2 regions of the Rhizobium sp. 01T437 genome follow, and region 1 is predicted to be linked to the other one. Evidence: riboswitches for the same ligand, from Rfam matches in the RefSeq annotation. Region 1 holds a riboswitch; the other holds the start of a gene.
The links. Region 1 has a riboswitch for FMN ahead of AC1DM5_RS18115 (DMT family transporter). Riboswitches for the same ligand answer to the same signal wherever they lie in the genome.
Positions count from the first base shown of each region.

Region 2: it holds a riboswitch for FMN, as region 1 does, so the genes downstream of both, ribB (3,4-dihydroxy-2-butanone-4-phosphate synthase) here and AC1DM5_RS18115 (DMT family transporter) in region 1, are expected to answer to the same signal.

Region 1 is NZ_JBFTPM010000008.1:70,867-82,591, forward strand. It holds gene AC1DM5_RS18090 ((R)-mandelonitrile lyase) at 1-247, opposite strand, end outside; gene AC1DM5_RS18095 (aldo/keto reductase) at 397-1,383, shown strand; gene AC1DM5_RS18100 (zinc-dependent alcohol dehydrogenase family protein) at 1,455-2,444, opposite strand; partial or broken gene AC1DM5_RS18105 (LysR family transcriptional regulator) at 2,548-3,445, shown strand; gene AC1DM5_RS18110 (esterase-like activity of phytase family protein) at 3,527-5,728, opposite strand; partial or broken gene AC1DM5_RS18115 (DMT family transporter) at 5,825-6,735, opposite strand; FMN riboswitch at 6,819-6,971, opposite strand; gene hupB (DNA-binding protein HupB) at 7,093-7,368, opposite strand; gene lon (endopeptidase La) at 7,576-9,996, opposite strand; gene clpX (ATP-dependent Clp protease ATP-binding subunit ClpX) at 10,399-11,676, opposite strand.
Region 2 is NZ_JBFTPM010000003.1:429,123-440,847, forward strand. It holds gene AC1DM5_RS08295 (ABC transporter substrate-binding protein) at 1-565, shown strand, start outside; gene AC1DM5_RS08300 (carbohydrate ABC transporter permease) at 650-1,636, shown strand; gene AC1DM5_RS08305 (carbohydrate ABC transporter permease) at 1,636-2,466, shown strand; gene AC1DM5_RS08310 (ABC transporter ATP-binding protein) at 2,479-3,507, shown strand; gene AC1DM5_RS08315 (ThuA domain-containing protein) at 3,583-4,368, shown strand; gene AC1DM5_RS08320 (Gfo/Idh/MocA family protein) at 4,381-5,505, shown strand; gene ribB (3,4-dihydroxy-2-butanone-4-phosphate synthase) at 5,674-6,300, opposite strand; FMN riboswitch at 6,418-6,562, opposite strand; gene AC1DM5_RS08330 (glucose 1-dehydrogenase) at 6,669-7,451, opposite strand; gene tpiA (triose-phosphate isomerase) at 7,526-8,263, opposite strand; gene AC1DM5_RS08340 (SDR family oxidoreductase) at 8,268-9,056, opposite strand; gene AC1DM5_RS08345 (sugar ABC transporter ATP-binding protein) at 9,079-10,557, opposite strand; gene AC1DM5_RS08350 (substrate-binding domain-containing protein) at 10,585-11,514, opposite strand; gene AC1DM5_RS08355 (ABC transporter permease) at 11,631-11,725, opposite strand, start outside.

The DNA of each region.
Region 1 (11,725 bases):
CCGGGCGTATTTCCCTGATTTCCCCGCCCCATGTCTGAGCGAGGCCTCTGCCTGACGTAACGATCAGCGTCTGACCCAGGGGGTGCGTATGCCAGGCGGTGCGCGCCCCCGGCTCGAAGGTCACGTGAGTGCCCCGCACGCGCGCCGGCTCCGGCGCCTCGACGAGCGGATCGAGACGAACTGAGCCGGTGAAATAATCGACCTGGCCCTTCGTGGAAGGGCGCGAGCCTGCAGTCTTGATATCCATGATCTTTCCTGTTCTTCCGTTGTCTGCGGTTGAAGCCGTCGTGGACAAGGATATTTGATCGCAGCAGGCGATCCAAGCGCCATCGGCAATTGCCGCCCTACCCGGCGCCTGCTACTGCGAGGGCCTTTCATCACGAACGGAGGATTTCCATGAAACATCATGCTTTTGGCCGCCTGCCCTTTACCGTCACCGATGTCGGCTTTGGCGCCTGGCAGATCGGCGGCTCCTGGGGCGATGTCAGCGAAGCGGACGGCCGCGCTGCCTTGAATGCCGCGCTCGACGCCGGCATGACCTTCATCGATACCGCCGACGTCTATGGCGACGGTCGCTCCGAAAAGATCATCGCCGATGTGCTGAAGGCGCGGGGCGGTGAACGCCCGATGGTTGCGACCAAGGCCGGCCGCCGTCTGAACCCGCATGTCGCTGATGGCTACACCAAGGCCAATCTGGAAGGCTTCATCGACCGCAGCCTGAAAAACCTGCAGGTGGACAGCCTCGATCTCGTGCAGCTCCACTGCCCGCCGACGGAAGTGCTCTATCGCCCGGAAGTCTTCGCAGGTCTGGACGAGTTGCAGAAGGCCGGCAAGATCAAGGGCTACGGCGTCAGCGTCGAGAAGGTCGAGGAAGCACTGAAGGCGATCGAATATCCCGGCGTCGTCAGCATCCAGATCATCTACAACATCTTCCGCCAGCGTCCCGATCATCTGTTCTTCAGCGAAGCCCGCCGCAAGAACGTGGCGATCATCGCCCGCGTGCCGCTCGCAAGCGGCCTGCTCTCCGGCAAGATCACCCGCGACACGAAGTTCGCCAGCGACGACCACCGCAACTTCAACCGTAACGGCGAAGCTTTCGATGTCGGCGAAACCTTTTCGGGCGTACCCTTCGAGGTCGGCCTGCAGGCGGTCGAGGAAGTGCGCAAGCTCGTTCCTGCAGGCGCCGGCATGGCGGCCTTTGCGCTGCGCTGGATCCTGATGGCAGAAGCCGTCACCGTCGTCATCCCCGGTGCACGAAATGCCGAGCAGGCCAAGGCGAACGCAGCCGCTGCCGATCTTGCGCCGCTCTCTGCCGACGTCATGGCCGCCACGCGCGAGATCTATGAGCGTCTGATCGCACCGCATGTGCATCAGCGCTGGTAGGCCCTGACTGATTGCTCAGACCCGGCCAGCCGAGATAGCCGGGCCTGATCTATCCATCCGGCCGTGCTGGATCAAACCGTTACGACAATCTTGCCGAACTGCTCGTTCGATTCCAGGAAGCGATGCGCCTCGACGATCTGCTCGAAGGGGAATGTTCTCGATATGACGGGTTTGAGAGCACCGGATTCGAGCCCTTCCAGAATAAACCGCTTTGCCGCGTCCAGCCGGGCCGGATCGCGGGTGATTTCGTGAACGAGATAGCCGCGCAGCGTCAGACATTTTCCGAGCACGGCAGGCAGAGGAAAGGGCGTCGGCGCCGAGCTCAGTCCCCCATATTCGATGAGAATGCCGCCCGATGACATTGCTGCCGTCAGCGGTTCGAAGATCGGGCCTGCCACGGCGTCGAAGACGACCCGTACGCCATCCGCCCCGGCGATTTCCCTCAGCCGTATTTCAAGGTCCTCCTCCTGCGATGCAATGACATGCGCGGCGGCGGCATCCTGCAATGACTGACGTTTCGCCGCGGTCCTCGTGATCGCGATCGGCGTGGCACCCACCATGTTGGCGATCTGGATCGCAGCAAGCCCCACGCTGCTCGATGCCGCGGTAACGGCAATGAAATCGCCCTTCTGCAGCCGAGCAATATCGATGAGCGCGCCATAGGCCGTGAGATATTGCATCCAAGTCGCGGCTGCCGCCACCCAGGAGAGCGACGGCGGGTGCATGACCACGTATTCAGCGGGAAATGCGACCAGTTCGCCATAGGCCGGTGTGCGCACCATGGAAATCGGCGGAATGATGCTGACGCCGTCACCCGGCGCAAAGCCATCGACGCCCTCGCCTACCGCCTCGACGATGCCGGCCGCTTCGAGGCCCAGGCCAGATGGCAGAGGCGCAGTCTCGATGTAGTTGCCGGACCGCAGCAGCGCCTCGGCTCTGTTGATGCCCAGCGCCTTGACGCGGATTTGAACCTGCCCCGGCCCGGGTGCCGGCACATTTACATCCTCGATGCGAAGAACCTCGGGACCACCCAGCTCGTGGAAGCGGATAATGCGTGCCATTTCCATCGACTCCAAAACAATTGAACCGAATGAGCTATGACAAGCGGACTGCAGAAGATAAATTGGTCCAAAGGCAAGACAGAAGAAACCATGAGTTTGCAATATGGATCGTCTCACCAGCATGACCGTCTTCGTGAAGGCCGTGGATCTGGGCTCGTTTGCGGCAGCGGCGGCGGCACTCGGCCTATCCGGGCCCATGGTCGGCAAGCACATCCGCTTTCTGGAAGAGCGATTGGGGGTCAGCCTTATCAGCCGGACGACACGCCGCCAGAGCCTGACGGACTTCGGACGTGCCTATTATGAACGTTGCCGGATGATCCTTGCCGAGACGGAGGCAGCGGATGCGCTTGCGATCGATCATCTTTCCGAACCATGCGGAAAGCTGCGTGTCACCATGCCCGCGCATTTTGGCCGGCATTGCGTGCTTCCGGTTCTGATCGAGCTTGCAAAGCGATATCCGAACCTCCAACTCGATCTGTCGCTCAGCGATCCCATTACCGATCTCGCCGATGACGGTTACGATCTCGCGATCCGGACCGGCGAACTAGCAGACAGGTCAGGCATTATCGCGCGACGCGTCGCGCGCCAGCGCATGGTGGTCTGCGCCTCAGCGGGCTATCTCGATGCGCATGGTAGACCTGAGCAGATCGAAGATATCGGCAGGCACAATGCGATCATCTACGCACGCTCTGCCCGCTTCAGCCCATGGCTCTTCCCGCATGGCGACCAGCCTCCGGTGGAAGTTCGGCCAAACAGCCGATTGCGGCTCGACGATCTCGATGCGATTGCAGATGCAGCAACGGCCGGCATGGGGCTTGCCTGGCTGCCCTACTGGCTCATCCGCGACCGCGTACAGGCTGGAGCGCTGGAAGTGCTTGCCGGGTCAGCCGGAGTTTCTTTATGACTGCCATGCGCTCTGGCTGCAGACACCGCACCTGCCGCTCAGGATCCGTCTTGCCGTCGACGCATTGGCGGCCGCTCTGCCCAAATTCATGGTCTAGGTCCGTCGGGTCGTCAGAGTGATCGAGCCAAAGAAAAAGGCCAGGCAAAGCCCGGCCTTTCCATTTCGCGGGAATGCGAACTCAGTTCGTTGCGGTCAGGTTGACCGGGAAGAACAGGGTTTCGCCCGAGGAGTCGCTCACACCGTCATTGTCGGTCACGGCATAGGCCTTGCCTGATGCGTCGAAGGCGAAACCTTCCAGCTTGTCGAGAACATAGCCATTGGTGGCCGACTTCAGGTCGCCGATGAAATCATGGGCTTCCGTCTTCTTGACGACCGGCAGTTCGGCCCCGAGCTTGCCGGGCTTCAGGTCGGAGATTGCGACCTTGTAGAGCTTCTTCAGCTTGGCCGCATCGCCGACGAGGTTGTCGCGCTCGATGATATAGACGCTGTCGCCCTGTGCGGTGATTTCGGAGAGACCGACCCAGCCGCTCTCGGTCTTGTCGAGCGGGTAGCGGACGCCACCCCATTCCTTCTTCTTCGGGTTGTAGGAGAGGAGCTTCACAAAGCCCTTCTCGTCATCGTTCCACTCGCGCTGAACGGCCATCCAGAGCGTTGCGTCGTCGCCGGTGCCGATAATCGTGACACCTTCGAAGCCGTAGCGGATTTCGTTGGTGAGCAGTTCCTTCGGCAGGGCGATCTCGGTCTTGATGTCGCCCTTGGCAGTGACGTTGTAGAGCGCATGCGGAACCAGGCGCTCGGTATAGCCTTCCGAAGCCAGCCAGAAGGAGCCGTCGGCAGCAACAGCGATGCCTTCAATGTCGAGCTTCTGGGCCGGAGCGCCGTCACGCTTGACGACCAGCGCGTCGGTGATGACGGCCGGCTTCTTGGTGGCGTCGATCGTGTAGATCGTCGGCTGCGAACCGAGGACGCTGTCGCTGACGGCGTAGAGCATGCCCGGCTTGCCAGGAACGGCAGCGAGGCCCGAAAGAGCTGCAAAGCCGATCGGATTGCCGTCCTTCTCGGCGGAGACAATGTGCGGATAGGCCTTCTCACCTTCGCCGCGCTCGTAGATCATCACGTGCGAACGCGCACCGCCGTCTTTGCCGAGGTCGAGTTCGTTGGCGGTCGCAAGCAGGTTACGCTGCGGAATGGCGATCGCGCCTTCCGGAGAAATACCCGACGGCAGGATCTGCAGCAGTTCCGGATCGGCGCCCGTGTCCTTGTAGACGCCGACGACGGAAGCGCGCTCGGCGAGCAGGAAGAACAGGTTGTCAGCGCCGAACTTGGCCGCTTCGAGACCTTCCGGCTCGACGCCCTTCGACGAGGAGCGGCTTTCCGGATAGTGGCCGAGAGCGGCGACAGCACGCTCGAAGGAGCTGCCGGATTCGAAGAGAACCTTGCCGGTCTTGTCGAAGATGGTGAAGCCGCGCGAGCCACCTTCATAATCGCCTTCGTTGGCGACGACGAGACGGTTGTCGTCCAGCCACTTCACAGCGTCGGGCTCGCGATGGACGCCCTTCTTCTCGCCGGTGAATTTCAGGGCGCCGTCACGCTTGGTGTCGATGCCGGTGAGATCAACGGTGCCGGCAGAGAAGTGCGTCTTCACTGTGCCGGTCGTGCCGTCGAGGATGATGATCTCGTTGCTTTCCTGCAGGGTCAGGGCGATTTCGTTCTGGCTGTTGAAGGCAACGAATTCCGGCTCCGGATCCTCCGGGGCAACGCCAGCGAGGCCGGTCAGGGCGACGTGCTTGATCGTGCCGCAATCGACGGTACCGTCGGTCTTGACCTGGAAGACGACGAGGTCGCCTGCCGGCATCTGCGGGATCTTGCCGTCGTTGACCTCTTCGTCGCGCTCGTTTTCGATCGCGATGGTGCCGAGCGTCCTGTCCTTGTTGAGGGCAATCGAATCAGGCTGGCCGCCGAGATCGCAGGTGGCATCGATCTTCTTACCGGCGATATCGACGATCGCCAGACGGCCGGACGGCTTCTGCTTGCTTTCGCCAGTGTTGACGGCGACGAGCGCCTTGCCGGCTGCAGTCGTGACCGAGGTCGGTTCACCGTCCATCATCAGCGCGCCGCCGGCCTTGGGTGCCTTGGCATCGGTGATGTCGATGAAGCCTATCGCGCCGAGCGGGCTGTCGCTGTAGATCAGCGTGTTGCCATCCTGCGAAGCGGTGATGATCTCGGCCGAAGTGGCCGAAAGCTTGTCCTTGTCAGCCGGCAGGTTGGTCGCGACCGGGAAAGAGGCGATGCGGTTGAAAACCGGCTCAGCCGCTGCCGGGAAGGCAACGGATGCAAAAAGCACGGCAGCGAGCGCTGCCTTGCGCGAAGACAATGTCATTGAAAATCCCCCAATGTCGAAAAAATCGAACAGAGGTTTTTTGCGGGACTGCCATGACAGACACATGACAGCCTGCGACATTTTGTACGGTTTGCGTCAGGCCGCCTGCCGTTCGCGACGCATCTCGTTGCGCATGATGAACAGCGACGCGGCGAGGATAAGCGCAGCGCCGAGCCACAGATAACCAGCCGGCGCATAGCCGAAGAAAAGCCAGCCGGCGAGCACGTTCAGCGGCAGTTTCAGGTCGTCGAAGGGCTGCACATAGGCTGCGTCGGCGCTGGCATAGGCGAGCGTCAGCAGATATTGCGCCACGACCGTCAGGAGGCCTGCCAGAAGGAAGAGAGCAAGTGCGGCGCCTGTCGGCACCACAAAGCCCGCCGCGAGCGCCAGGCCGCCATTGATCGGCGTCAGCAGCACCAGCAGCCACACGGTGATCGTCTCCGGCTTCTCAATGCCGGTCAGGCTCTTGGTGACGAGCGAAGAGGCGCCCCAAAGCAGGGGGCCGAGATAACAGGCAGAAGTGCTGCCCAGGTGAAGCTGTCCGACCATGGCTGGAGGATGATCATGGCGCCGATAAAGCCGACACCTGTCGCCATCCAGCGAGCGGGGCCAACACGTTCACCGAGGAAAAGGCGTGCGCCGAGAATGATGAAGAAGGGCGAGGTCATGACGAGCGCGATCGCCTGCCAGATCGGCACGGAGGCGAGGCCGGAGACCCACGCCTCGACGCCGAGCGCGGCAAAGACGACACGCACGATATGCCGCCACGGATAATCCGTGCGCATGGCGGAAAGGCCGACCTTGCGCAGGAAGGGCAAGGAGAAAAGGAAGGCGAAGCCATATTGCCAGAAGGCTGCGGAAGCCGCCGGGAAGGCAAGCGTCATCGTGAGCCACTGGGTGACGACATTGAGGAGCGAGAAGACGACGCCTCCAAGCACCATGAAGGCCGCACCGGCAAAGGCGCGGGAATGCGAGATTGCAAGGGAATTCTGATTCATGTCTTCCATCCGGAATAGGGACCAAACATAAATCAGGACGCATGAGGCTATAGAACGCAGGCGCCGACAGATCCCTGCCCGCGCGCGGCCATGCTCATTCTCTTTCATCCGGACTTTAACCGTCGGCTCCGGAATCACACCGGATCTGCTGACCCTTCCCAAACCAAGGCTTGAGAAGGCGCTCGCGGGCTCAGGCCGTAGCCCTTACCGCCGGTGGGGACTTTCACCCCGCCCTGAGAACATCGCCGTCGTAAGGCAAAGCGCTGCATGCCGCAAGCGGCGAAAACAAAAAGGGGTCCGGCGATGCCGAACCCCCTCGAAATCCTGCGCGGCCGTTCTCGTTTACGGCCGGCGGACAATCTCGTATCAGCCGTTGACGGCGTCCTTCAGGCCCTTGCCGGGCGTGAACTTCGGCACGTTGCGTGCCGGAATGTCAACTTCGGCGCCGGTCGACGGGTTGCGACCCTTCGTGGCAGCACGATGAGAAACCGTGAAGCTGCCGAAGCCAGCGAGACGAATGTCGCCCTTGTTCTTCAGCTCGGCCTGCACAACATCAAAAACTGCGTCTACGGCAGATGCTGCGTCAGACTTCGTCAGTCCAGCCTTTTCGGCTACTGCGGACACGAGTTCATTCTTGTTCATGTTTCCACCCCTTTCTAAATGGTTTGAAACAACTCAATCTGTAAGCTAGGCGCAGAAATCGCTTTCATCAGGCCCGCCGAGAACCCAAAAACCCTGCAAATCAAGGAAAAGCAAGCGTCTACATGACGTTTTCACAAAAAAGGCCGGCGTTTCCGCCGGCCTTTTTCGCTATTTGCAACAATTGGGCATAAATGTGGCCGCCAAAGCTCAATGAGCAATGGCTGCACCTGCATCATCGAGCCCTTCGACCGTCGCGATGACGGGCGTTTCGACCGTGCCATCCCACTCGATCGGCTCGGGGCGACGAAGCAGCGCGTGCTTGATCACTTCGCCCATACGCGAGACCGGAATGATCTCCATGTTGTTCTTCACGTTGTCCGGAATCTCTGCCAGATCCTTGGCATTCTCTTCCGGAATCAGCACCTTCTTGATGCCGCCGCGCAATGCGGCCAGCAGCTTTTCCTTCAGGCCGCCGATCGGCAGGACACGGCCGCGCAGGGTGATTTCACCCGTCATTGCCACATCCTTGTTGACCGGAATACCGGTCATGATCGAGACGATCGCGGTTGCCATCGCGACACCGGCAGACGGACCATCCTTCGGCGTTGCGCCTTCCGGCACGTGCACGTGGATGTCGCTCTTGTCGAAGAGCGGCGGCTGGATGCCGAAATCGACGGCGCGCGAGCGGACGTAAGACGCCGCTGCCGAGATCGATTCCTTCATGACTTCCTTCAGGTTGCCGGTGACGGTCATGCGGCCCTTGCCGGGCATCATGACGCCTTCGATCGTCAGCAGCTCGCCGCCGACCTCCGTCCAGGCAAGACCCGTGACCACGCCGACCTGGTCCTCGCGCTCGGCTTCGCCGTGGCGGAAGCGCGGAACGCCAAGATAATCGTCAATGTTCGCTGCCGTAACGTGAACTGACTTCGTCTTGCCCTTGATGATCTCTGTGACCGCCTTGCGGGCGAGCTTCATCAATTCGCGTTCGAAGTTACGGACACCAGCTTCGCGGGTGTACTGCTGGCTGATCGCCATCAGCGCATCGTCGCTGACCGAGAATTCGCTCGGCTGCAGCGCATGTTCCTTGATGGCCTTCGGCAGCAGGTGCCGCTTGGCGATCTCGCGCTTTTCGTCTTCGGTGTAGCCGGCGATACGGATGATTTCCATGCGGTCCATCAGCGGAGCCGGGATGTTCAGCGTATTCGCCGTCGTGATGAACATCACGTCCGACAGGTCGTATTCGACTTCCAGGTAGTGGTCCATGAAGGTCGAGTTCTGAGCCGGATCGAGTACCTCGAGCAAAGCCGAAGACGGATCGCCGCGATAATCCTGGCCGAGCTTGTCGATCTCATCGAGCAGGAACAGCGGGTTGGACTTCTTCGCCTTCTTCATCGACTGGATGACCTTGCCGGGCATCGAACCGATATAGGTGCGGCGGTGGCCGCGGATTTCGGCTTCGTCACGGACGCCGCCGAGAGCCATGCGGACATATTCGCGGCCGGTTGCCTTGGCGATCGACTGGGCGAGCGAGGTCTTGCCGACGCCCGGAGGGCCGACGAGGCACAGGATGGGGCCCTTGATCTTGGTGGCACGAGCCTGGACCGCCAGATACTCGACGATGCGCTCCTTGACCTTTTCGAGACCGAAGTGATCGGCTTCGAGGATCTTCTCGGCATTGTTGAGATCGGCCTTGATCTTCGACTTCTTGCCCCAGGGAATACCGAGCAGCCAGTCCAGATAGTTGCGCACGACGGTGGCTTCCGCCGACATCGGGCTCATCTGGCGCAGCTTCTTCAGTTCCGCATCGGCCTTTTCACGGGCTTCCTTGGACAGCTTGGTTTTGGCGATGCGCTCTTCCAGTTCGCTCATCTCGTCGCGGCCTTCCTCGCCGTCGCCGAGTTCCTTTTGGATCGCCTTCATCTGCTCATTCAGGTAGTATTCGCGCTGGGTCTTCTCCATCTGGCGCTTGACGCGCGAGCGGATGCGCTTTTCGACCTGCAGGACCGAGATCTCGCCTTCCATGAAGCCGAGCGCCTTTTCGAGGCGAGCCTTGACGCTGGTGGTTTCCAGCATCTCCTGCTTCTCGGTGATCTTGATCGACAGGTGCGAGGCGACCGTATCGGCGAGCTTGGAATAGTCGTCGATCTGGCTGGCCGCACCGACTACCTCGGGCGAGATCTTCTTGTTGAGCTTCACGTAGCTCTCGAATTCCGACACGACGGAACGCGACAAAGCTTCCAGTTCGACCGGATCGTCATGCGGCTCTTCGAGCACATGGCCGAGGGCTTCGTAGAAATCCTCGCGGCTCGTGTAGGTATCGATCTCGGCGCGCGCACGGCCTTCGACCAGAACCTTTACGGTACCGTCAGGCAGCTTCAGGAGCTGCAGCACGTTTGCGACCGTACCGACGCGATGGATCGCAGACGGGTCCGGATCATCATCGCTGGCGTTGATCTGGGTGACCAGCATGATCTGCTTGTCGGAACCCATGACCTCTTCGAGCGCGCGGATCGACTTTTCCCGTCCGACGAACAGCGGGACGATCATATGGGGGAATACCACGATGTCGCGCAGGGGGAGAACAGGATAGGCGGTGCTGGTGCTCGCTACAGACGTTTTCTTCGTCATTTTTATTCCTTTCCATCGTCCCGTTACCGGGCTCTTTGGCGCGGCCGCTTGGGACCGGCCGACACTCTCACTTGTTGTTACAAGTGGAGGTTCTGACTACGCTTTTCAAGCCACGTTAACGCCCGCGTTCCACGGTTGTGACAGCTTTATTACATGGAACGCCAACACAATGAAGCGCCTATCTGGAGCGACGCTTACCATTTCCGAACCGCCTAAAATAACAACGCCAGCAACACGCTACGGAATCACAGCATCATTGCCAAGGGTCATCCTTTGCGCAATATCGGCGACGGCTGTTTTCAACCTTGCCCGCAACTATTATCAGCGCCCGGCACCTGTTTTCAAATAGAAAGGGGCCCGCACAAGGCAAGCCCCTTAAAATAACGGTTCTCAGCTCAAGCTTCAGGCCGAAACGTTTGCCTTCTCGTCCTGACGGTCGGCGTAGATATACAGCGGACGAGCCGAGCCGCGTGCGACCTCTTCGGAGATGACGACTTCACGAACGCCTTCCAGCGCCGGCAGTTCGAACATCGTGTCGAGCAGGATCTTTTCCATGATCGAACGCAGGCCGCGAGCACCGGTCTTGCGGATGATCGCCTTGCGGGCGATTTCGCGCAGCGCGTCCTCGTGGAAGGACAGCTCCACGTCTTCCATCTCGAACAGGCGCTGATACTGCTTGATCAGCGCGTTTTTCGGCTCGGACAGGATCTGGATCAGCGCATCCTCATCGAGGTCTTCCAGCGTCGCCAGAACCGGCAGACGGCCGATGAATTCCGGAATGAGGCCGAACTTGACCAGATCTTCCGGCTCCAGTTCGCGCAGCACTTCGCCGACGCGGCGGTCGTCCGGTGCCTTGACACTCGCGCCGAAGCCGATCGAGGTCTTCTCGCCGCGGGCAGAGATGATTTTGTCGAGGCCTGCGAAGGCGCCGCCGCAGATGAACAGGATGTTCGTCGTGTCGACCTGCAGGAATTCCTGCTGCGGATGCTTGCGGCCGCCCTGCGGCGGGACAGAGGCAACCGTGCCTTCCATGATCTTCAGAAGCGCCTGCTGCACGCCCTCGCCCGACACGTCTCGGGTGATGGACGGGTTGTCGGACTTGCGGGAGATCTTGTCGACTTCGTCGATGTAGACGATGCCGCGCTGGGCGCGCTCGACATTGTAATCCGCAGCCTGCAAAAGCTTCAGGATGATGTTTTCGACGTCTTCACCGACATAGCCGGCTTCCGTCAGCGTGGTCGCGTCGGCCATCGTGAAGGGAACGTCGATGATGCGGGCGAGCGTCTGGGCAAGATAGGTCTTGCCGCAGCCGGTCGGGCCGACCAGCATGATGTTCGACTTCGCCAATTCGACATCGCCGTTCTTGGAGGCGTGCGCGAGACGCTTGTAGTGGTTGTGAACGGCGACCGACAGGATCTTCTTCGCCTGACGCTGGCCGATGACATATTCGTCGAGGACCTTGATGATGTCCTGGGGCGTCGGGACGCCGTCACGGGACTTGACCATCGAGGACTTGTTCTCCTCGCGGATGATGTCCATGCACAACTCGACGCATTCATCGCAGATGAACACGGTCGGTCCGGCAATAAGCTTCCGGACTTCATGCTGGCTCTTTCCGCAGAAAGAACAATAGAGGGTGTTCTTACTGTCGCCGCCGTTGCTGCCGCTGACCTTGCTCATATCACTTTCCTTCCAGCACGCCGCATTTCGAACGCGAAATCGCGGTCCA
Region 2 (11,725 bases), on a different contig from region 1:
CACGATTTCACCGAGCGGTGTGCTCGCCTATCAGGAGGAAGAATCCCGCGGTGTCTGGCAGACCGGCAACGCCGTCTTCATGCGTAACTGGCCCTACGCCTATGCGCTGGGCAACGGCGCCGACAGCCCGGTCAAGGGCAAGTTCGACGTGACGACACTTCCCGTTGCCGCAGAAGGCGACAAACCCTCCTCGACGCTCGGCGGCTGGTATCTCGCCGTCTCGAAATATTCGAAGAACCCGGATGCGGCGATCGAACTCGTCAAGTTCCTGACGTCGAAGGAAAGCCAAAAGCAGCGCGCCATCGAGCTTTCCAACCTGCCGACCTTGTCGGCGCTTTATGACGACAAGGACATTGCTTCTGCGCAGCCGTTCATGCCGAATTGGAAGCCGATCTTCGAAAACGCGGTGCCGCGGCCGTCGGCTGTTGCCAAGGTCAAGTATAACGAGGTTTCCGCCAAGTTCTGGACCGCCGTGCACAATACGCTCTCCGGCAGCGGTACAGCCGAAGAAAACCTAGAGCTTCTCGAAGCCGATCTGACGACGCTGCAAGGCAGCGGCTGGTAACAAATCAAGGCGGCAGCGTCGGATATCTCGTCGCTGCCGCTTCCGATAACGCCGTCGTCGATTGTCTCATGAAGCGGATATTCCATGAGTGAAGTTGCAGTCTCCCAAAATCTGAGCACAGGCGCGCGCACGAAGGCAATCGCTTCGGATCTGCGCTCGGAACGTGTCCGATCCGCCTGGATCTTCCTAGCTCCGACCCTGCTGATCCTGGCCATCGTTGCCGGCTGGCCGCTGTTCCGCACCATATATTTCAGCTTCACCAACGCGTCGCTGACGAACCTCGGCGATGCCCAGTTCGTCGGCTTCGACAATTACCTCTCCTGGGTCACCCTGAAGAGCGGCCGCACGATCTATAGAGGACTGCTGGCCGATCCCGCCTGGTGGGGCGCAGTCTGGAACACGGCAAAATTCACGCTGTTGTCGGTGACGATCGAAACCGCGCTCGGCCTCATCGTCGCCCTTGTGTTGAACGCGCAATTCGTTGGCCGCGGCATCGTGCGCGCCGCTATCCTCATTCCCTGGGCGATCCCGACCATCGTCTCCGCCAAAATGTGGGCATGGATGCTCAACGACCAGTTCGGCATCCTCAACGACATGTTTCTCAGCCTCGGGCTCATCAGCCAGAAGATCGCGTGGACCGCTGATCCTCAGACAGCGATGATCGCCGTTCTGATCGTCGACGTCTGGAAGACAACGCCTTTCATGGCGTTGCTGATCCTCGCCGCCCTGCAAATGGTTCCGGCCGATATTTACGAAGCCGCAAAGATCGACGGCATCAACCCCATCAAAGTGTTCTGGCGTCTGACCCTTCCGCTGATCCGCCCGGCAATCATGGTCGCTGTGATCTTCCGCATGCTCGATGCCATGCGCATCTTCGACCTGATCTACGTGCTGACACCGAACAACGCCCAGACCAAGACCATGTCGGTGATGGCGCGCGAAAACCTCTTCGATTTCGACAAGTTCGCCTATGGCGCAACCGCCTCCACTGTTCTCTTTCTTATCATCGCGTCCGTTACCGTGCTCTACATCTGGCTCGGCCGCGTCAATCTCGGCGGAGACGAACGCTGATGCTGCTCACAGCCACGAAGAATACACTGTTCTATCTGCTGGTCGCGGTCATCGTCATCATCGCGGTCTTCCCGTTCTATTACGCGATACTAACAAGCTTCAAAGCCGGCACCGCGCTCTTCGAGGTCACCTACTGGCCGACCTCGATCTCGCTGGAAAACTATACCGGCGTGTTGACGACCGGTAGCTTCATCCGCAGCCTCGGCAATTCGCTGCTCATTGCCTGCCTCGTGGTCGCCGCCTCTTTGCTGCTCGCCGTGACCGCATCCTACGCGCTTGCCCGCGTGCATTTCCGGGGCCGGGCACTCTTGATGCTGACCATCCTCTCGGTCTCGATGTTCCCACAGATCGCTGTGCTCGCAGGGCTATTCGAACTCGTTCGCTGGATCGGCATCTTCAACACTCCCTTCGCGCTGATCTTCTCCTATATGATCTTCACCCTGCCTTTCACGGTGTGGGTGCTGACGACCTTCATGCGGGATCTGCCGATCGAGATCGAGGAAGCGGCCATCGTCGATGGCGCCTCCCCCTGGGTCATCATCACGCAGGTGTTTATGCCGCTGATGTGGCCGGCCCTGGTCACCACCGGCCTGCTCGCCTTCATCACGGCCTGGAATGAATTTCTGTTCGCCCTGACTTTCACCTCGTCGGATGCGCAACGGACGGTGCCGGTAGCGATCGCTCTCCTTTCGGGCGGCAGTCAGTTCGAAATCCCCTGGGGCAATATCATGGCGGCATCGGTCATCGTTACCGTGCCCGTCGTCATCCTTGTTCTTATTTTTCAACGCCGGATCATTTCCGGGCTGACCGCCGGCGGCGTCAAAGGCTGAGGAAAGCGAGATATGGCACAAATTAGATTAGACAATATCCGCAAGAGCTTCGGCGCATTCGAAGTCATCAAGGGCGTTAGCATGGACATCCGCAAGGGTGAATTCATGGTCTTCGTCGGCCCGTCCGGTTGCGGCAAGTCCACCTTGCTGCGACTGATCTCGGGACTGGAGGACATAACGTCAGGCACGCTTTCCTTCGATGGTCAGCCAGTCAATCGTCTTTCCCCGTCGAAGCGCGGAATCGCCATGGTCTTCCAGTCCTACGCGCTCTATCCGCATATGACGGTCTACGAAAACATGGCCTTCGGCATGAAGCTCTCCGGCCGAACCAGGGAAGAATGCAAGGCGCGCGTCGAACAGGCAGCCGGCATGCTGCAGCTCTCACCCTATCTGGAGCGCCTGCCGCGCCAGCTTTCGGGCGGCCAACGCCAGCGCGTGGCCATTGGCCGCGCCATCGTTCGCGACCCGAAGGTCTTCCTGTTCGACGAACCATTGTCGAACCTTGATGCTGCGTTGCGCGTCGCCACAAGGCTGGAGATCGCCAAGCTTCACCGCGGCATGCATGACACGACGATGATCTATGTCACTCACGATCAGGTCGAGGCCATGACGCTTGCCGATCGCATCTGCGTTCTTCGCGATGGCGTCGTCGAACAGGTCGGAACTCCGATCGAACTCTACGAAACCCCGAACTCAATCTTCGTCGCCGGCTTCATCGGCTCGCCGAAAATGAACTTCCTCTCCGGACCGTTCGCGGCTCCCTATAATGCCCACACGATCGGGGTGCGAGCCGAACATATGGAGTTTAGAGATCAGGACCCTGCCTGGACGGGCACTGTCATCCACTCAGAAATCCTCGGCTCGGACAGCTTCGTCTATCTCGACATCGGCTCAGCCGAACCGCTCACCGTTCGAGAAACCGGCGTATCGAGCCACCAGCCCGGCCAGCAACTGGGCGTGTCGCCGGTCAAGGATCGCATTCACCGTTTCGACCAATCCGGACGCGCCCTCGAAAAGGTCCCTTTCAAGGGCGCAGCCTGACCACCAATCAAACAAACAGGATCCGACCGCTTCCCATCGGTTCCGGTCCGCCACTTGCTGTGAAGGAGCAGAAACTTGTCTATTCGCACCATCGTCTGGGGTGAGAACATCCACGAAAATACCAATGCCATTGTTCGGGAGATCTATCCGGACGGCATGCACACCACGATCGCCAAGGCGTTGAACACCGATCCGGCTATTTCCGCGACCACGGCAACGCTGCAGGAACCCGAACACGGCCTCAGCGAAGCCCGGCTTGCCGAGACCGACGTTCTGACCTGGTGGGGCCACAAGGACCATGGCGCGGTCTCCGATGTCGTCGTCGAGCGCGTCGCCAAGCGGGTGTGGGAAGGCATGGGCCTGCTCGTGCTGCATTCCGGCCATTTCTCGAAGATCTTCAAGCGGCTGATGGGCACGCCCTGTGCGCTCAAATGGCGCGAGGCGGGTGAGCGCGAGCGCCTGTGGACGATCAATCAGCGCCATCCGATCGCCGCCGGCATCAGTGAGCATTTCGAGTTGGAAAACGAAGAAATGTACGGCGAGCAGTTTTCCGTGCCGGAGCCGCTGGAAACGGTGTTCATCTCCTGGTTCCAGGGCGGCGAAGTTTTCCGGTCTGGCCTCACCTGGCGCCGTGGTGCGGGCAATATCTTCTATTTCCGCCCCGGCCACGAAACCTACCCGACCTATCACGATGCAAACGTGCAGAAGGTGCTGATCAACGGCGTGAAGTGGGCCTATAACCCGCAGGGCGACCTGAAGAGCATCACCGATGCTCCCAATGTGCCGGTAGAGAAGGCACTGGAGCCGATCGTCGAGCGCGGCCCGAGACTGCACCAGGCCGGCGAAGCCGGTTACCGCTGAGGAGACGAGCAAATGCGTCTACTCGTTCTAGGTACGGGCATGATGGCCAAAAACCAGGTTGCCAACTTCCTCGCCATCGATGGCGTCGAAGTGGTCGGTGCCGTCGACACGGATCGGACTCGGCTCGATGAATTCGCCGATCATTTCAACATCGAAAAACGCTTCAGCACGCTCGAAGAGGCGATTGTCTGGGGTGGGTTCGATGCGGCCACAAACGTCACGCCCGACCGTGTCCACCACGCAACCAGCCTGGCTTTGATCGCTGCCGGCAAGCACGTCTTCTGCGAAAAACCCTTGGCGGAAAACTATGCGCACGCCCTCGAAATGACGGAAGCAGCTGAGGCCGCCGGCGTGATCAACATGGTGAACCTCACCTATCGCAACGTCGCACCGCTGCAGCGCGCCCGCGAGATGGTGTTGGCAGGCGAACTTGGCACCATCCGCCATGTCGAGGCCTCCTATCTGCAGAGCTGGCTGGTGTCTCGCGCCTGGGGCGACTGGCGCACGGAATCGCGCTGGCTGTGGCGTCTTTCCACCGGTCACGGTTCGAACGGCGTGCTCGGCGATGTCGGCATTCATATTCTCGATTTTGCCGCCTATGGCGCTGCGACCGATATCGACCATGTCTTTGCGCGTCTCAAGACCTTCAACAAGGCGCCGGGCGGCCAGATCGGCGAATATATGCTCGATGCCAATGACAGCTTCACCATGTCGGTCGATTTCGCCAACGGCGCGCTTGGCGTCATCCATGCGACACGCTGGGCAACCGGTCATCTGAACGAGCTGAAGCTGCGCATCTATGGCGAAAAAGGCAGTCTCGAAGTCACCCATCGTCCTGACGGCTCGGATCTTCGCGGCTGCTTCGGTGACGATATTGAAAGCGCCACCTGGCGGGACATCGAGGTGCCGGCAGTGGTAACCAACTACCAGCGCTTTGCCGAAGCGGTCAGGACCGGAAAGCAGGACGATCCCACCTTCCGCCATGCCGCCAACCTGCAGAAGGTCATCGACCTCGCGATCGTATCGGAGAAAGAACGTCGGGAGTTCAATCTGCTGGCCTCCGAGAGCCTGGAAGGCATGGCCGGCCAGGAACGCAAGACGGACGATCAGGGGCCGGCGCTAGCACTCGTCGTCTAAAGGTATCGTGAAATATCGAAGGCCCGCGTGATCGGGCCTTCGTCGAGCTAACAGCTCACGCTGCTTATCCGTGCCAGAGCACGGGTGCCTCGTTGCGGACTAGACAAGCGGCACCCACGCGGATCTTGGTTCGCCGTGGCTCTTCTACGCCAGGCCAAGGCGCGCTTACTAGGCGGCCTTAACAGGCGCGCTCACGCCCCGATAGGCAATGAGATCCTCGATTGTGATCAGATGGAGGCCGTGCCGTTCGGCAAACCGCTCAAGCTCGGGCAGGCGCGCCATCGTGCCATCATCATTGGCCACTTCGCAGATGACACCCGACGGCGACAGGCCTGCAAGCCTTGCGAGGTCGACAGCCGCCTCGGTATGGCCGGGACGAGAAAGCACGCCGTTCGGATGCGCCCGCAGCGGGAAGATATGGCCGGGCCGCGCAAAATCCTCGGGGCGGGAATTCTCGGCAATGAGCGCACGAACCGTCGCGGCGCGGTCAGCGGCCGAAATTCCGGTCGTCGTTTCAGGAATATAGTCAACCGATACGGTGAAAGCGGTCTTCAAAAGTTCGGTATTGTTGGGGACCATCTGCGGGATCTGCAGTTCGTCGAGCCGCTCGCCTTCCATGGCCACACAGATGAGGCCGCGGGCATAATTCATCATGAAGGCGATCGCCTGCGGGGTGATCGCCTCGGACGCGATGACGAGGTCGCCCTCGTTTTCACGATCACGATCGTCGACGACGACCACGATCTCACCACGCGCAATCGCGGCGATCGCATCTTCGATTTTGGAAATTGCCATCTTCTCTGCCTTTCAAGGGTTAGCCGCAGCGTGCGGCATACATGGCCTGTCAAAAGCCACCATTTTCCCTTGGGCGAACAAGCATATGAAACACCGCGTGCCGAGCGGTGTCCTCTGCGTTGCTCTCTTCCATCCGGACTGTGACCGTCGGCTCCGGCATCTCACCGGATCTGCTGACCCTTCGCTTCCACGAAGGCGCTCGCGGGCTCCGAGTTGCCTCGATACCGCCGGTGGGGAATTGCACCCCGCCCTGAGAACATTACTTAGATAGATGATGAAGGCCTTGTTCTGCAAGAGGTTGGGTACAGATCTCGTCGCGGGAATTGCCTCGCAGGGGTGAAAGCACCGTTTCCTATTGCCGAACAGAGCTAGGACATGATGAGGCCGCCATCGACATTGATGGTCTGGCCGGTAATGTAGGCTGCATCGTCGCTGGCAAGGAAGGTGACCAGGCCGGCGACGTCTTCGCCGGAACCGGCGCGCTTCATCGGGATGCCTTCGACCCATTCCTTCATCAGTTCGCCGGGGCCGTAATTGCCGAGCAGCTTGCCCCATGCCTGGTCGTTATAGGCCCACATGTCAGTCTCGATGATGCCCGGGCAGAAGGCGTTGACGGTGATGCCGTCGGTCGCGACTTCCTTGGCGAGGCTCTGGGTGATGCCGACGACACCCATCTTCGAGGCGGCATAGTGCGGCGTATAGATGAAGCCGTCGCGCGCCTGGCCGGAGGCCGTGTTAATGATACGGCCGCCGCGGCCGTGCTTGCGCATGCGGGCGATCGCTTCCTGGGCGCAGAGGAACACGCCTTTGGTGTTGACGGCCATGACCTTGTCCCACTCGCCCTCGGTCATATCCTCGATGCGGGCGATGGTGATGACGCCGGCATTCTGGATGGAGACATCGACTGCGCCGAATGCCTGCTCGGCTGCGTCGTAAAGGGCCTTGACGCTTGCCTTGTCAGTGACGTCGCCAACGAAGGAAATAGCCTTGCCGCCATCGGCCTTGATCTGTTCGGCCACGCCATGCACGCTGTCTTCATTGGCCGAAACGACGAGATTGGCGCCTTCGCGCGCAAAGCGTTTGGCGATCGCAGCACCGATACCGCGGCTTGCACCGGTAATGACGACGGTCTTGTTTTCAAAACGTTGCATTCTCTCTTCCTTTCAACGGTGCCGGCGTGAGCGCGCCGATCTGCACCGGCGACACTTGTCTCCGCACTCGGAGTTCAAACGGCCGCCGAAATAATCCCAGCGAATTCCGACGCCTTCAGCGAAGCGCCGCCGACCAGCGCTCCGTCCACATTGCGAAGCCCGAATATCGCCTCTGCATTGGATGCCTTGACCGAGCCGCCATAGAGGATCTTGACCGAATGGCCATCGCTGCCCAGCCGCTCTTCGAGCATCTGCCGGATCGCCGCATGGACCTCCTCGATCTGTTCGTGGGTCGGCACCAGTCCGGTTCCGATTGCCCAGACGGGTTCATAGGCGACGACAAGATTTCGGCTGGTAGCACCCTCGGGGACAGATCCCCGCAGTTGTTCGCCGACCACTTCGATTGCCCGGCCTTCGTCGCGCTCATGGCGTGTCTCACCGACGCAGACGATCGAAATCAAGCCTGCCCGATGCGCGGCAAGCGCCTTCCCCAGCACAATCTCATCGTCCTCGCCGTTCAGGACACGGCGTTCGGAATGTCCGAGGATGACATAGCGCGCACCGAGATCTGCAAGCATTTCGGCGGAAATTTCGCCCGTGTGGGCACCCGACGACTGCGCGTGGCAATCCTGCGCGCCGATGGCGAGATCCGTATCCTTGACCCGCTCCACGGCGCGGTCGATCAGCGTGAAGGGCGGGCAGACGACGATATCGCACGTCGCACCGCCCGTTAGCCCCTTCAGCGCCTCGATCTCAGCTTGGGAGGAGACGAGACCGTTCATTTTCCAATTGCCTGCGATCAGTTTACGCATGTCATCACCAGCAGCAGAAGCCGCCGTCGACGAGCAGATCGACGCCCGTCACGAAGCTTGCGGCATTCGACAAGAGGAAGACGGCCGGACCGACCATCTCGTCGACACCAGCCATGCGCTGCATCGGCGTCTGTTCCTCGAAGAGCTTGGTCTGATGCACCATCTCCGGCCGGGTATTCATCGGCGTTGCGGTATAGCCCGGCGAAATCGTGTTGACGCGGATGCCGCGCCCGACCCATTCCATCGCCAGCGACTTCGACATATGGATCACGCCCGCCTTGGAGGCGTTGTAATGGGCCTGACTAAGACCGCGGTTGACGATGACGCCGGACATGGAGGCGATGTTGACGATGGAGCCGCGGCCGTTCTTCAGCATGGCGCGCGCTTCGGCCTGGCAGGAAAGGAAGACGCCCTTCAGGTTGATGTCCATCAGCGTCTGATACTGGTCCTCTTCCATTTCCTCGGCGGGATTGGCGTTGGCGATGCCGGCCGCATTGACGGCAAGCGACAGGGCGCCGAGATCGGCTTCGGTGCGAGCGACGGCATCCGCCAGGGACGACTTGCTGGTCACATCGGCGGCGATCTCGATCGAGCGGCGACCGACAGTCCGGATATGGCTGGCGGTATTGGCAAGACCATCGTCGCTGCGGCGGTCGAGAAGCGCCACGTCAGCGCCGCACTGGGCAAGACCGATGGCGATCCTTTGCCCGATGCCGCTGCCGGCGCCGGTCACGATGGCGACCTGGCCGCTGAGATCAAATAGTTTCGGTGCGTTCAGAGAGATGTCGGACACCGCTCTTCCTTTCTGTCTTTGCCTAGATTGTCGCCAGTTCCATGACCGAGACGTCGTTCGCCTCGTCACGCTTCAAAATGCCTGCCTGCTTGCCCTGAGCCAGCACGAGAATGCGGTTCGATACGCCGAGAACCTCCTCGAGGTCGGAGCTTACGACGATGACCGCGACACCCTGCTTGGCCAGGTTGACGATGATATCGTAGATGCCGGCGCGGGCTCCGACATCGATGCCGCGCGTCGGCTCGTCCAGCACCACGACCTTCGGATCGCGCATCAGCCATTTGGCGATGACGACCTTCTGCTGGTTGCCACCCGAGAGGTCGGAGGCAAACTGCTCCGCACGCCCCTTGACGCCGAATTTCGCCACCGCCTTTTCGGCGAAAACGCGCTTCACGCTCGAGGTGAGCCAGCGCCCGCCAAGCTTGTCGAGATTGGCGTAGATGATGTTTTCGCTGATCTTGTGTGCAACGACGAGCCCTTGATCCTTGCGATCTTCCGGAACCATAACGATGCCCTTGGCGATCGCATCCGCAGGGCTGCGCAGCTTCAACGCCTCGCCTTCCAGCCGGATCGAGCCGGCGCTGATTGGATCGGCACCGGAAATCGCCCGCACGAGCTCGGTGCGGCCGGCACCGACGAGGCCGGCAATGCCGAGGATCTCGCCCGCGTGAACCTCGAAACTTACATCCCGGAAGGAATCATCCGGCGACGTCAGGCCGTACACTTCGAGCACGGGGCGGCTGGTCGGCTCGGGAAGGGTCGGAAACATGCGATCGAGCGAGCGGCCGACCATGCTTTCGACGATCGTGCGCACCGGCGTCGAACTGTCGGCAAATTCATGGACGCGCTCTCCGTCGCGAAGCACGACGATGCGATCGGTGATCTTTTTGATCTCTTCCATGCGGTGGGAGATGTAGATGATGCCCACGCCCTCGGCGCGGAGCTTGCGCACCTGCTCGAACAGGGCTTCCGTCTCCGCCCCGCCAAGGGCTGCGGTCGGCTCGTCGAGGATCAGGAGTTTTGCATTGAGCGCCAGCGCCTTGGCAATCTCGATCAGCTGCTGGTTAGCGGTCGAAAGACCAGCGACCTTTCGGGTCGCGGGAATGTGCAGGTTCAGCCGTGCGAGCTGTTCCTGGGCGCGGCGGACCATCTGGGTGCGGTCGACCACGCCGTTCTTCATCGGCCATCGTCCGATGAAGACATTTTCAGCGATGGAAAGATGCGGCAGAAGCTGCAGTTCCTGATGGATCAGCACGACGCCCTTGTCGATCGCCTCGCGTGGAGCGGCTGGGGCATAAGGCTGCCCCAGCCATGTCATCGTGCCCTCGGACGGTGTGCGTGATCCGGCAATGATGCTCGACAGCGTCGACTTGCCGGCGCCGTTTTCGCCGAGAAGTGCCACCACCTCGCCGGGATAGACGTCCAGATCCACATTTTTCAGAACCTGGAGCGGTCCGTAGCGCTTGGATATGCCCCTCAGGGAAAGAACCGGCTCGGTCACAGTACACCTCCTCGAGATTTCGACTGATTACGGATGGTTGGCGATGAAGCCTGCCACGTTTTCCTTGGTCGTCAGCGTGGCATCCATCAGCTGGACCGGCGGCACCTTTTCCTTGGCAGCGAGCTTGACCGCGTTCTCCACCGCATCCCGGCCCATCTTCTGCGTCTGCTGTGTTGCGGTCACGTCGAACACACCCTTGCTGAGGGCCTCGAGTGCAGCGGTGTCGCCATCAAAACCGCCGACCACGATCTTTTGCGATGGATTAGCGACCTTGATCGCCTGGGCCGCACCGAGCGCCAGTCCATCTGCCTGGGCAAAGACGATCGAGACATCCGAATTCGACTGGAGCATGTTCTGCATGATCTGGAAGCCCTCGTCCTGGCTCCACATGTTGGAATATTGCTCGGCGACGACGCTCACGTCCGGATAGGCCTTCAGGGATTCCTGGCACCCCTTGGTGCGGTCCAGTTCAGGCGTGGTGCCCTTCTGGCCATGGATGATGACCATCTTGCCCTTGCCGCCGGCTTCCTTGAGGATGTAGTCACAAACCGCCTTGGCGGAGGCGACGGAATCGGTCGCCAGAAAGGTATCGCCCGGAGCGCCTTCAGCATTGCGGTCGACGTTGACGACCGGAATGCCGGCCTGCTTTGCGAGCTTGACTGGCACACTGGCTGCAGCAGCGCCTGCCGGGATGTAGATCAGTGCGTCGATATCCTGGGTCAGCAGGTCCTGGATCTGGTTGACCTGGGTCGGGCCATCGCCCTTGGCGTCGACGGTGAGGACCTCGATGCCACGCTTCTTGGCTTCAGCTTCGACGGACTGCTTGATCTGGTTGAAGAAGTTTGCCTGCAAATTGGCGACGGCAAGGCCGAGCTTCTTGACTTCGGCCGCCTGGACGGATCCGAGGCTGAGGCCAAGCAGGGCGGCAGACGCGAGCAGAGTGCGCGCAAATTTCATGTCAGTTCCTCCGTTGTTAGTGAACCCTCGGGTATCCTCCCCCTCGGGCGATAGATCCGCTCCAAACCTCTCGGAGAGGAATTTCTTCAGGCCCGCATCGTCTGCGGGCCGAGTGATCAGACGGCCCGTCGCTTCCGGATCGTTTCCGCGCCGACAGCAAGCACGATGACGACGCCGATGATGACCTGCTGCAGGAAGGGCGAGACGTTGA